Regions from separate parts of the Peribacillus sp. P4_B1 genome, predicted to be linked through region 2. Evidence: predicted binding sites of a transcription regulator. Region 2 holds the regulator's gene; each other region holds the start of a gene.

Region 1 (4,527 bases), on a different contig from region 2:
AAAGCTTGCCCTCCGGGACTGTTGTCATGCCCGTCAATTCCTTTAATGTAAAATCGCCCGTAAAATCCTGTCCCGGGAAACCTTCCTTGTATTTCTCAAGATAAGGCTCATCCACTTTCTCACCATTTACGTAAAGCCAATCATCTTTATAACGAATGCGGTCACCTGCAATCCCTATAACTCGCTTAACATAATCTTCCTGTGCATTCGCATGAAAAACTATAATGTCAAAACGGTTGATATCTTGAATCTGATAATGGATTTTATTCACGACAAGTTTATTGCCGTCTTCAAGAGTCGGCTGCATCGAATCCCCTTCAACATCATAGCTTGAAAAGAAAAATGTACGGATTAAGATGTAAATAACAAAAGCTATCATGGCTGCTTTTATCCAATCGGACAAAGAATTCTTGTTTGTTTTTTCCATCTGGTTCAACCCCTACTACATTTATATACTAATTTATTGTCCTTCTTCTCTCTTCATGCTTTTATTTAATCGGACTTCCAGTCTTTTTCCCACATACCATAGGATAAAGATGACAATCCCGATAATGATCGTACGTACAGGCTTATGTATTAAGGATACCAAATCGTAACCTACGAAGCTGATCGTAAAAATCATCACCGCTTTCCCTCCAACGACTGCAAGTCCATATTGCAAGGGACTTACCTTTGAAAGTCCTGCCACGATATTCACGATGGCCGACGGTGTAAAAGGGAAGCAGAGCAGTATGAACAAAGGACCGAATCCATGGCTTTCCACCCAAACCATCAACCTCTGCACCTGCTTATGTTTTTGCAAAAATCGAAAAAACCTCATTTGACCATATCTTCTAATAACTAAAAAGATCAAAAAAGACCCCGCTACTGCACCAATCCAAGAAAATAAAAATCCCCACCAGAGACCAAAAGCCGTTGCATTTGCAAGCACGAACACCACTAAGGGTAAAAAGGGCAAAAAAGCTTCCAACATCGGCAGTAAGATTCCGGGAATTGGACCGAATGAGCGATATTGCTGAATGAGCGCCGATATATTATCAAGTGTAAACCACTCACGTATAGTATCCAAATCCATAATTATCTCCCTCGACATGCTACTATCAAAGCAGCATAAACTTATTAAAAACCGTTTACTTTAGATATATCACTTTCCCCTGAAATTGCAAGAATTATTATCCATATATCTTCATACTTTCCCTATCTCAGGAAAACATAATCTTGTTAACAAAAATTTCATCATTTATCAAAACTTCTTGCATATAAACTGAAAATACATTAGGATAAACAAATGAGAACAAACGTTCTAATTTTCACAAGATATACATATTAATATTAAAAACGTGCTTTTTTAGAAAGGAGCGGTCATGATGACCCGCATTCCAGAAGATGACCGAAATATGATTGAAAAAGCCATCTACCTCCCTATGGTTATTACAGTCTTAAACCGGGATCTCAAGGTCATCGAAATTAGTCCGTTTAAATTAAAAAGGCCCTATTCGGAACTAGTCGAGCATATATTAAAAGTCGTTCAGGACGATCTTGCCGAGGTACGGCGCTATTTGCGCAAGGAGAATATTATAGTAAGTGAAATCAAACGTGATGAATCCTTCACGATGTATTGTTTTTTATATAAAGGATATGAAGAACATCATAATTATTTCAATCCCCGCCTTCGGAATAAAACGGAAGACTTGTTATGTTATTACTTTTTCGAAAAAAGTCACCATGCTAGGGATATTTAGCGGCTTATCCCTATGCTGCCATCCTCCATGTATGATTATCTGTTAATGATATAGATGCATTGGGGTGTAGGGAAAGTATGACCATTAAAAAACGCATCTCTTCTTTCCTGCTTCTTATAGATGAGTGAGTCAATTTATCATGACCAAGATCGATAAGGCTCACTACCCTCAACTATTGTCATAAACCGTTTGCACATTTAGCTGCTTACTGATTATGACAAACATTTTCGAGGACACAGTCTTAACGAATAATAGGCCGGGCTCGTATGCTCATATTTAATCGGTATTTTACTCACATCTTATTCTGTACATTTAATAAAACTATTCCCCAACACTATCATTTTAGAGTCAGCAAAACGTTTTTGCAAAAGATTGTTATAAGTCTATATTAGAGACAAATGAAAACGTTATCCTTTACCTTACTTTGGTCACGGCAGATGAATAAAACGGCAAATCAATATAATCTCTATCATTATGTATAAAAAGACCTTTGTGAAACATAGAGGTTATCTATTATATTGTGAAGTGAATAACTCACAAACTTATACTCCTTTGTTTAATCGTAAAATCATTGGATGTTAAAATAACCCTCCCTCAATTTAGAAAACTTAGGAGTAATCTATATTGTGGGCTGGAATTAATTATTTTTATAAAAGTACTAACGGTAATAATATTATTTGAAGAGGGAACATGGTAGGAGGGAAACATCACATTTACTAAAGAAAGGACTGAAAAAATTTAAAAAGAAATCGACGATTTATGGAAGTGTTATTTGAAGATTAATAATAGAGCCCTTCTCTTATGAGAAGGGCTTGCTTTAATTTTGACTAAATGCCGTTTGCATCCTTTACATTCCAGTCAGCACTGTTACGATTTTCACAGCCTGGATCCGCCTTCCTTCAATTGCTTGGTATATACTTTGTCATTACCTCTGAAGCCTTGACTCCATTTGCCTCGGAGAACAGATAGAACGATTTCCTCTTTGTTTCCTCAATCCTCTGGATCAGTTTCGTTTTTAAAAAAGATGTCCGGTGCAGCTGGTTTTCAAAAGAACTGCATGATACTTCTATATCGATGGTTTGTCTATTCCTGAATGTGATGGTTGTATGTTTGGAATCCAGGCGATCATAGGATACCACATGCTCATGTGATAACCAGATGCATTGAGGACGCAACGGAGATGTAGTTGGAAAGAAGAAGATCGAACTGGTTGGATCAATTGCAATCGGTGCTTTATGTGTGATGTTTATGAGCTGTTTCGTGCCTTGTTTGCGTCCTTCATAACTTGATCCGAAAAACTCACAGCTTTTCTTTACTATTTCCAAAGGTTTAAACGGGGAGATGAACTCGTCCTCCATTTCAACGATACGGGCATATATTTTACTTCCATAATTAATTGGTGAAACCATTAGTGTATAGGGCGTGATTTCATATTCCTCGATGATTCCCTGACTGTTTTCCTTCATTTTCAATCCACCTCTTCCTCATTACATTAAAAAGTAAAACTATAAACACCATTTTACTTTACCAAACCTTATACTCTTAATCGCTTGTACCCTTCCATTCCCGATTGTATAAAAAGGTGAAGGGAGATAGTAAATATATGCTAAATTCCTCACTATAATAGCACAACCTGTAAAGATAAAAAGCAAGTTCACAAAAAATTAAAAATTCTTTTAAAAAGTGGTCATTTCGTCATCTAAACGACACATTCTCTATTAAGTTTAAATTTTTTTGAATTTTCAGTTGATTTTATCCATTCAAATCCATATACTAATAAAAAGGGTCAGGGGTGGTAACTTTGAAAAATGAAAAATCTTATTCAGAGTCAGTGAAGTCCTTATCAATGAGCGAAATGAAAAACGATGCTGTGGTTCAGGAAATGTTAATTGATATGATTATTCTGGAATCCGTCCTTACTACCAAAAAGAATATCCTTGCGAAACAGATTGATGAAGCCCTGGATATGAAAAACAAACCTTTATTCCTAAAACTAAGTTCTGAAATGAACGTTTTACTGAAACAGTTTGGAAATTAAAATGAATGACTAAAAAACAGCCTGATAATCAAAACAGCCTCCCATAAAGTGGGAGGCTTCAGTTTGTAGACAAAAGGGGTTCGGAATTAAAAAATTCCGAACCCCTTTTTGAGATTCCCTTTGAATTTTTGCCTGAAGTTAGGAGATTGGGGCTCTACGAGCCCACTATGTTAGGCCATTTTTGGACCTCGCCATGTCCAATTGGCCATCTTCTTTAAATTAATGGCAGCTAAAGTAAGCATCGCCTGCATCGACAATTTTTTAAGTCCCCTTAAAGTTGTCCAACGCATACCATGCTTTTCTTTTGCATCTGCGAATACACGCTCAATCGTTTCTTTACGTTTCGCATATATAGTTATTACATCTTGATGATGACGCAGATGATCTGCTTCTTCCACATGTGTTTGCCAAATATGCCGTGTCACCACTTTTTGATGGTCTTTTCTTTCTGTACACTGAGATAAAAATGAGCATGTCGCACAAGTGTGTTTGGGTGATTTATACTCGCGATACCCCTCTTTATTTGTTGTTGAGTACTTTAAAATCTCGCCCGATGGGCAAAGGTAACAGTCAAAATGTTCATCGTAAACATACTCATGTTTGCGGAAGAATCCTTCTTTTGTTCGTGGCCGTGTATAGGGTAAAGCCGGTGTGATTTCTTTGTCAAAGAGGTAGCTTGTAATGGCTGGTGTTTTATAAGCTGCATCTGCGGCAACGGCTTCCGGTTTTCCAACTTTCTCAATCACT
Region 2 (4,527 bases):
ATTTTCTGGAAATTAAAGAAGTCCCCTATTTAGATTAAGCTAAATAGGAGAATACATACATGAATGCACTCCCTTTTTAATCATTAAAGCTTAAAATGGGGTGTTTCATGATAATAGTCCAAGCATTAATGTAAGTTTCTTTTTTCTTTAATATTCTTTATCTTTTGAGGAGTGACGTCATTTCCTTCTGGATCAACGACTTTCACGTGCTCCAACGTATCGGACATGGACCGTCTGAATGTTTCTAAATACTCACTTCTTAATTGGGTTTGCTCTTTCGCCTCGACTTCCGTTAAACCTTCAGCCTTTGCCTTTTTAGAAAGTTCATTAATACGGGCTATTTTTTCTTTTGATAGCATAATTTCGCTCCTTCGTAATCTGCGGATATTGTCATGGTATTAAAAAAAAAGCGAAATTACAAGTTCTATGATTGACTTTCCTGTATATTTAGTTGATGTTCGAGAAAACGCCTGTTCACCGTAGCTTTGGATACATTGTATCCAAAGCCCCTTAAAGTGGCTGCGATTTCTGCAAATGTCAATCCATTGGCCCGGAGTTTAATAATCTCTTCAATGGGAATTTCCATACGTTCCCTTCCAGTAGAATTCCTTTGGTTCTGAAGATTGTTTTGAGGGCGGTAGCCTTTTTCAACGGCTCTTATCATCCCGCGTTTTATTTTTAAGTTATGTAATTTCCTTTGATATTCCTCTACAATACCGACTATCTGGATGACCATGGCATCCGAATCCGATAACTCTATTTCCCCATCGTGTGAGAGCGTATAGATTTTCACGTCTTCTTTAAGGATGACATGGAAAAGGGCTATTTTGGCATTCCCTCTTCCTAGTCTTGTTTCGTCCTGGATTAATAGAACTTCGGCTTCTTTGGCTTTAAATAGTTCGATCATGTCAAAAATGCCATCCCGGTTTAACTCATAACCGCTTTCCTGTTCCTTTATTATGGAAACAACTTCCATATCCAACTTTTCGGCCAATTTGACTAATTCATCTTCCTGCCTTGCCAATGATGTCTCCTGTGACTCTTTTTCTGTGCTGACCCTACAATAGATTATTGCCTTCATAATACCCTACCTTCACTGCTTACTGCTGACTTGCCAAATTCTGAACAAGTTCTTCCCCTTTAACCGGTATGACAATGACTTGACCAGGTTTAATCGAATCTGCCCTGACTCCATTATGCTCTTCTATCCAACCAATGAATTCTTTTTTTGTCAAATCAGCTTCATCATATTTTTCGGCAATTCCCCATAGGGTGTCGCCTTCACCTACTTCTATAGAAAGGAAATCCTTTTTTTGATCATTGTCCAATGTACAAGAGAATAAAATTGAAAAGATGAATACTGATCCAGCTAACAGAATCGTATATACATAATTTTTGTATATTTTTTTCATAAATATCCCTCCAAAGCGAATGTTCGTTCGTATGTTATGTCAAAATTATAATACGAACGTTTGTTTCAGTCAACAACTAAATTCGAACTTATGTTTGTATAGAATTGGGGGCCATGCTATAATGGGGCAAAGAACATTGGAGAAGAGGTGCACATATGACTAAACTATCAAAACGGCAGCAAGATATCCTTGATTTCATTAAAGAAGAGGTCCGCCAAAAAGGGTATCCACCTTCCGTCCGGGAGATTGGCGAAGCAGTGGGACTTGCATCAAGTTCAACAGTACACGGACATTTATCCCGCCTGGAAAGTAAAGGTCTGATAAGACGTGACCCAACCAAGCCGAGGGCCATTGAAATACTGAACTTGGAGGAAGCGAATAATATCCCCAAAGCTAGTGTCGTGAACGTGCCGTTACTTGGTAAAGTAACCGCGGGCATGCCGATAACTGCAATTGAGAACATAGAAGAATACTTTCCGCTTCCCGAAAGCATGGTTCCACATGATGACCATGTTTTCATGCTAGAAATCATGGGTGAAAGTATGATTGAAGCAGGAATTCATGATGGAGATTATGTCATCGTGAAACAACAAAGCAGTGCCAATAATGGAGATATCGTCGTGGCCATGACGGAAGATGATGAAGCCACTGTAAAACGATTCTTTAAGGAACCGGATTACATAAGGCTTCAGCCTGAGAACTCAAATATGGAACCAATTATTTTAAGAGATGTTTCGATACTTGGAAAAGTAATAGGCTTATATAGACAAATACATTAAAAGCGCTAAACGCGCTTTTTTTGTTTGTTTAATTTATGTCCGAAATTCTATCATTATGCATTTGGAAGACTAGGTTTGAAATATTTTTTTAATAGAAGCGTGTTTTCATAGGAGTATTAAAACATTATTCATTTATGGCGGTTGATAGGCAAGGTATCGCTTTCTGGATATATGTACTTTAGGAAAAATATGAAACCATAAAATTAATAAAGAGCGAGATAAAACCCCGCTCCCTGTAAATGTTCATTTCACTCTTAATCTTTGGTTCACTTTAATAAGGTTAAGATCGACCAATCCATTCCACTGTTGAATCTGCATTTGCGTAGAACCATATGCTTTTGCAAGCGCAGATACGGAATCCCCTTTTTTGACGATATGATAGACCTCTTCGATGCTTTCATCATATTTAGTTAAATCGCTTGTTTCGATTAGGTTCGCCAGTTTTTCTATATATTTCGGATCCGAGGCGTAACCCGCATCGAATATTGCTTTGAGTGCTTTTTTGTAATCTTGTTCTCCAATGACGGCTGTATACAAACTTCTATTCCATGAAGTTCCCTTTACATATAGATTGGCAAGATCTCTTAGACTTTCTTCCCATGTTGGGTATTTTCTGAATTTGTTCCATATTTGAACGGGTGCACCGTTGACGTATTCAATTGTTTGTATAATGACTGACTCGCCCTTAAAATCACCTTTTGTACCGAATATATTCTTTCCTTGATTTGCTAAAAAGCTTGTCCCATATCCACTCTCCAAACAAGCTTGTGCAATGATCACAGAAGGCAAAATTTTAAATTCCTTTTGAATTTTCAGGGCATATGGAGCAATTTCCTTAATAAACGTTTCCTTGCTCACTAGAACCTCCATCATTAGGACTCACTTTCTTAACTGGTTATCTTCATTCATATCGTATTCTAAACCATGAAAAGGGTGACAGCATGTCCAGCAAAAAAGGTACTGATATTTGGTTAATTGTCTTCACTATGATCAAAAAAGAGCAAGCATACACTGAGCGGCTTCACATTGAACTCTGAAAGTCTTCGAAACTTGTTGTATCAACTTTCATTGATCAATCGTTTATATTGCATTAATTAATATGGTATAAATCCTTTGTAAATGGTAAAAATTAATTGTGAAAACTTCTAAGGTGGTGACATTATGGACTTCCCAACCATCCATACAAACTTTTGGGATGCAGTGATAGCCATTCCTACCATCATGACACTTACTCAACTTATTAAGGTCATGTTTCCAATTCCTCCAAAATTCATCCCTGCCATCGCTTTGGTTCTAGGCTTATTCATTTCCATTTTCATCAGCCATCGACACCATTTGGTTGCAGGAATTTTCATGGGCTGGTTTTATGGCTATGCAAGCATAGGCAACTATGCTGCTCTCAAAACTAGTATTTTGTCTTATAGAGAATCTTATCAAAAGTAGGATTGAACTATACATGATAGCGGACGCCTAGGGTCATCAATCTTGTTCTTGCCAGGAGACCAAACTAGCTTATATTCCCATCGAACACTCCAATATTCATTCCTTTATGGCAATTACGGCCTAGCCTTTTACTTAGCTTAATCAACATAGCCCAAAGTAAAGTAAATAAAACCAATTCACACCTCCACATTTCAACCTAAAAAAACCTCTCAATTAAGAGAGGGGATTTTTTGGTGATTTCCACTACTTTTCAATATAGACCGACCGAATCAGCGTACGAGTTCTTTCAGGACCATTCATGCTTTTTTCCTTGACGTCAATTGTTACATTATAAACACCTGATTTAGGCACTTCTGGAAGGGTACCCGAAAACTTTTCGGTATCCATTTCCTGAATTGTGCTTTTTTCACTAATTTCTTTCCCGCTTTCATCTATTAGATGAACCAGAAATGTTGTGCTGATTGGCCTTTTTTTATCATTCATCGGATTCTTAATGATAAATTTAGCATCTTTTTGCTTAACTTTACCAGCCATACTTAATGTAATCGGATTCTTTTCGTTAAATTGTGCCGTGAAAAGGTATGCATCTTTTGGTGATTTAGTCTTCATTCGCACTCTCCAGTCACCAATTTCAAGTTTATTCCTATTAAATGTTTGTATGGTAGCACCATTAAAAAAGGAAGTTTGATTTTTTGCAGATTGAACTTTTAAGGAAGGTCTATACTTTATATTAGATGGAGAAATCAATTCAACCTCGACATCATTTGTGGCAGTGTATATGGTTATATCACTTGGAGCTGCTTCATTTACATGGAAACTTTGTTCGTTCCAGACATTTTGTTGCAGGACATCTCCCAGGACAGTTTGCGAAAGAGCGGTTGTGATGACATCAT
Region 3 (4,527 bases), on a different contig from region 2:
TCCAAGATTTTTTTCCAGAATGGCAGTCCCGGTCTTTTCCTTAAAGAAAAGCGGCTGTACGAAAGTCGTTCCATCCTCTGAAACTGATTCTTGCAGAGCAGGCAATGGGATGTCATGAAGCGGTGGTAAAAAAGATTGCTGTGTAAGTGGGTTATCTGTAAGTTCTTTGGAGATGTACTGGATTTCGGCCAAGTCGGCTGCTGTCAGTCCGCCTTCCCGATGCCATGTCAGCAGGGCCGGTAATCCTGAAGAATTCGGAAACTCTTCGTTAATAAGTTCATCGGCCACGACTGAAGCAGAGTCTGCAGGCAAGTCAGCGGCATTATTCGCTGTTCGATCATTTACTGCAGGCAATGTGAAGGTTAATAGAATTGCTGTAATTATCCATACAGCAATGACAATCCAACGACCGGTTTTTCCAGTCATCATCCTGCCAAGTCTTCCTAATATTGATTCGTCCAATGAAGGCACCCCGCTTTTTGAATGTTTTGTCCTTAATTCATTATATTTGGGTTTTGCTAGCTTATACAAAAATGGGTATGCTCCCTTCATGTTTCTAAAGCTTCAATCCATCATGAATCCCGTTTGCAGCGTATCTTGATAGTTACTGGGTGCTAACAGTTTTTCTTCCGTAGGATTGGGGATAAATCCTGATCCAACTAAAATGGCAATTGTTTATTAGCTCTAATATCCTGCAAATTACGCGTTTTTGTACCTCGATTCCTTATATGTTTTTTCGATTTTATGAAGCGGCGTTATTAATGGAGTGAAAATATACTTATTCACATATAGGAGAAAAGCAATTATTTATCTGATTTCTATTAAATTTGAAGATTGAAGAGTGAAATAAAGGGAATAGGGGAAAGTATAGTGTGTTGGCTTTTATTAACAAAGGAGGGATTTTTTTGTCTGATAAATCCAAAAAAACCAATGATGAAGCGCAAGAAACATTAACGAACAGGCAAGGGCACCCCGTAACGAATAACCAGAGTCTTAGAACTGTAGGGAACAGAGGTCCAAGTACACTTGAGAACTACGATTTCCTGGAAAAGATCAGCCACTTCGATAGGGAGCGGATTCCTGAACGTGTCGTGCATGCCCGTGGTGCAGGTGCACATGGTTATTTTGTTCCGACTGGTAAAGCAGGGGAAGAGCCGATTTCAAAATATACGAGAGCGAAGGTTTTTCAGGAAAAAGGTAAAAAAACACCGGTATTCGTGAGATTTTCATCTGTTATTCATGGAGGGACGTCACCGGAAACGCTACGTGATCCCAGGGGGTTTGCCGTAAAATTTTATACGGAAGATGGGAACTGGGATCTTGTAGGGAATAATCTGAAGATATTCTTTATCCGAGATGCCATGAAATTCCCTGATCTGATCCATGCATTCAAACCTGATCCGGTTACGAATATCCAGGACGGAAGAAGGATTTTCGATTTTTGCTCCAGCTCCCCAGAAACATTTCATATGATTACGTTTGTTTTTTCCCCTTGGGGCATTCCTGCCAATTACCGCATGATGCAAGGGTCAGGGGTCAATACTTATAAATGGGTGAATGAGGAAGGCAAAGCCGTACTTGTCAAGTATCACTGGGAACCGAAACAAGGGATCAAGAACCTGACACAGAAAGAGGCTAATGAAATACAAGCCACGAATTTCAATCATGCCACACAGGATTTATATGAAGCGATCGAACGTGGGGACTACCCGGAATGGGATCTAAACGTACAGATCATGAGTGATGACGATCATCCTGAATTGGATTTTGACCCGCTGGACGATACAAAGATCTGGCCGAAAGATGAATTCCCATGGCTGCATGTCGGTACGATGGTATTGGATAAGAATCCGGAAGACTATTTCACTGAAGTGGAACAGGCTGCATTCGGCACGGGTGTCCTAGTGGATGGATTGGACTTCTCGGATGACAAGATGTTACAGGGACGTACTTTTTCTTATTCCGATACACAGCGTCACCGTGTTGGCGCGAATTACCTGCAATTGCCGATTAATGCTCCAAAGAAACGGACAGCCACGAATCAGACTGGCGGACAGATGCAATATGAAGTTGGCAGGGGGAACCAAAGCCCCCACATCAACTACGAACCATCAACAGTTGGCGGTTTGAAAGAAGCTGAACAGACGGGCAAGGAGTATACACCTATGGTAGAAGGGAAACTTGTCCGTGAGACAATCGATCGCCAAAGCAATACGAAGCAGGCCGGTGAAACATTCCGTGAATTCGAAGATTGGGAAAAAGATGATTTAATCTCCAATTTAGTGTCGGCATTGGCTCCTGCCGACAAGCGCATTCAGGTAAAAATGATTGCCCTCGCTGAAGAGGCTGATGAAGAGTATGGCCGCAGATTGAAAGAGGGATTAGCCTCGGCTTCTAAACATACGGAATCTTCAAAACCTCTGGGTGGAACGGATAACCCGGAGGCCGCAGTTAGAAAAGGACATGAAGCCGATCCATATTGATTGGTCTGAAAAGAAGCAAACATCCCTTTAAAAGGGGTTTGCCTCTTTTTTTTATGGGCATAATTGATGGATGGGTGGGTGGAACTTATCTTCTAAGGATGCTTTTGAAAACTAGTGGGAAATTAATTGGCAAAAAACTTCATAATCATTTAAACTGAAACTACTCTATTTTTCTCTTATAAAGGAGATGAAAAAATGATTAAAATTCTTTCTGCCCTTTTCTTTCCTTGTCTACTTGTCATGCTATTTTCAAGAGTCACCTATAACAATGTCGTGGGCCTTGTTTTAACTGTTGCCTTGATTACAGCTTCTGCATATAAAGGTTATACGCATACAAACTTATTGATCATCGTTGATGCCTTATCCCTTACAGTGGGATTTTGGTTATCAAAAAGAATGATGAAACGAACATCCAAGAGCGCCTGACATCAAAGGTGCTTTTTTTTTCTAAAAACTTTCCATTTCCCTCAACAAACCATGAGTCCATAAAACTAAAAAAGTAGAATGGATGTTCGCTTATTGCTGGTTTGTTTTGAGGCTATTGTGGTAGAATGAGTATATATACTTTCTTAAACCGGAATAAATAGAAGGGATATGCTCATGTCCCGTTTTCATATAAAAATATTTCAATAGGAGGCTATGCTTGGTGAAGGATAAGTTTGAGTTAGTCTCAAAATACTCTCCTCAAGGAGATCAACCTGCAGCAATTGAAATGCTTGTCGAAGGCATTAAAGAGGGAAAGGAAATGCAGACATTATTGGGGGCAACGGGGACAGGGAAAACGTTTACCGTTTCGAATGTTATTCAACAAATCAATAAACCGACACTTGTCATTGCCCACAATAAAACGTTGGCAGGGCAGCTTTACAGTGAGTTCAAAGAGTTTTTCCCTAATAATGCCGTTGAATACTTCGTCAGCTATTATGATTACTACCAGCCAGAAGCTTATGTTCCCTCAACTGATACATTCATCGAAAAAGATGCAAGCATCAATGATGAAATCGATAAACTGCGTCACTCGGCAACCTCGTCATTGTTCGAAAGGAAAGATGTCATCATCATTGCCAGTGTTTCGTGCATATATGGGCTGGGTTCTCCGGAAGAGTACAGGGAGATGGTTGTTTCCCTCCGTACAGGCATGGAAATAGACCGAAATGCCTTGCTCCACAGGCTCGTGGATATTCAATATGAGCGGAATGATATTGCTTTTCAACGGGGAACTTTCCGCGTTCGCGGTGACGTGGTTGAAATTTTCCCGGCATCACGCGATGAACATTGTGTACGGGTCGAGTTTTTCGGAGATGAGATAGACCGTATCCGTGAAGTCGATGCCCTGACTGGTGAAATCACAGGCGAACGCGAACATATCGCTATTTTCCCAGCTTCCCATTTCGTAACCCGAGAAGAGAAAATGAGGATAGCCATTCAGAATATCGACATGGAACTGGAAGAGAGATTAAAGGAATTAAGGGAAGATGAAAAACTTCTTGAAGCACAGCGCTTGGAGCAGCGGACCCGTTATGATTTGGAAATGATGCGGGAAATGGGCTTTTGTTCAGGGATAGAGAACTATTCCCGCCATCTAACGCTTCGCCCATCAGGTGCGACACCTTACACTTTAATGGATTATTTTCCAGAGGACTTCCTATTGGTCGTGGATGAATCACACGTTACCCTTTCGCAAATCCGGGGCATGTTCAATGGAGATCAGGCACGAAAGCAAGTGCTTGTCGATCATGGCTTCCGTCTGCCGTCTGCAAAAGATAACCGCCCTCTAAGATTTGAAGAATTCGAAAAAAAGGTCCATCAATCCATATTCGTTTCGGCAACTCCGGGACCATATGAACTCGAACATACGCCAGAAATGGTTCAGCAGATCATCCGTCCAACCGGATTGCTGGATCCAACGATTGAAGTGCGGCCAATTGAAGGACAGATAGATGACTTGATCGGTGAAATACAGGAGCGGGTCAAAAAGAACGAACGTGTCCTCATTACGACCTTAACGAAAAAGATGTCTGAAGATTTAACTGATTATTTAAAG

The links. The regulator LexA, encoded in region 2, represses DNA repair genes until DNA is damaged. The targets are predictions, from matches to a motif close to CGAACATATGTTCG.
Region 1: a site for LexA is predicted at 1,292-1,305, ahead of AC1DVK_RS14935 (YhjD family protein). Genes of this name have one in related genera too.
Region 3: a site for LexA is predicted at 2,985-2,998, ahead of uvrB (excinuclease ABC subunit UvrB). Genes of this name have one in related genera too.

Annotation. Positions count from the first base shown of each region.
Region 1 covers NZ_JBFUHM010000024.1:163-4,689, reverse strand. Annotated here, with positions in the region: gene lepB (signal peptidase I) at 1-427, opposite strand, end outside; gene AC1DVK_RS14940 (TVP38/TMEM64 family protein) at 461-1,075, opposite strand; gene AC1DVK_RS14935 (YhjD family protein) at 1,368-1,742, shown strand; gene AC1DVK_RS14930 (competence protein ComK) at 2,642-3,208, opposite strand; gene AC1DVK_RS14925 (IDEAL domain-containing protein) at 3,544-3,780, shown strand; partial or broken gene AC1DVK_RS14920 (transposase) at 3,951-4,527, opposite strand, start outside.
Region 2 covers NZ_JBFUHM010000088.1:494-5,020, reverse strand. Annotated here, with positions in the region: gene AC1DVK_RS25570 (DUF896 domain-containing protein) at 126-359, opposite strand; gene AC1DVK_RS25565 (YneB family resolvase-like protein) at 425-1,081, opposite strand; gene yneA (cell division suppressor protein YneA) at 1,101-1,412, opposite strand; gene lexA (transcriptional repressor LexA) at 1,568-2,191, shown strand; gene AC1DVK_RS25550 (glucosaminidase domain-containing protein) at 2,435-3,049, opposite strand; gene AC1DVK_RS25545 (hypothetical protein) at 3,353-3,634, shown strand; partial or broken gene AC1DVK_RS25540 (hypothetical protein) at 3,878-4,527, opposite strand, start outside.
Region 3 covers NZ_JBFUHM010000003.1:57,770-62,296, reverse strand. Annotated here, with positions in the region: gene AC1DVK_RS02675 (MMPL family transporter) at 1-429, opposite strand, end outside; gene AC1DVK_RS02670 (catalase) at 900-2,483, shown strand; gene AC1DVK_RS02665 (CsbA family protein) at 2,679-2,909, shown strand; gene uvrB (excinuclease ABC subunit UvrB) at 3,130-4,527, shown strand, end outside.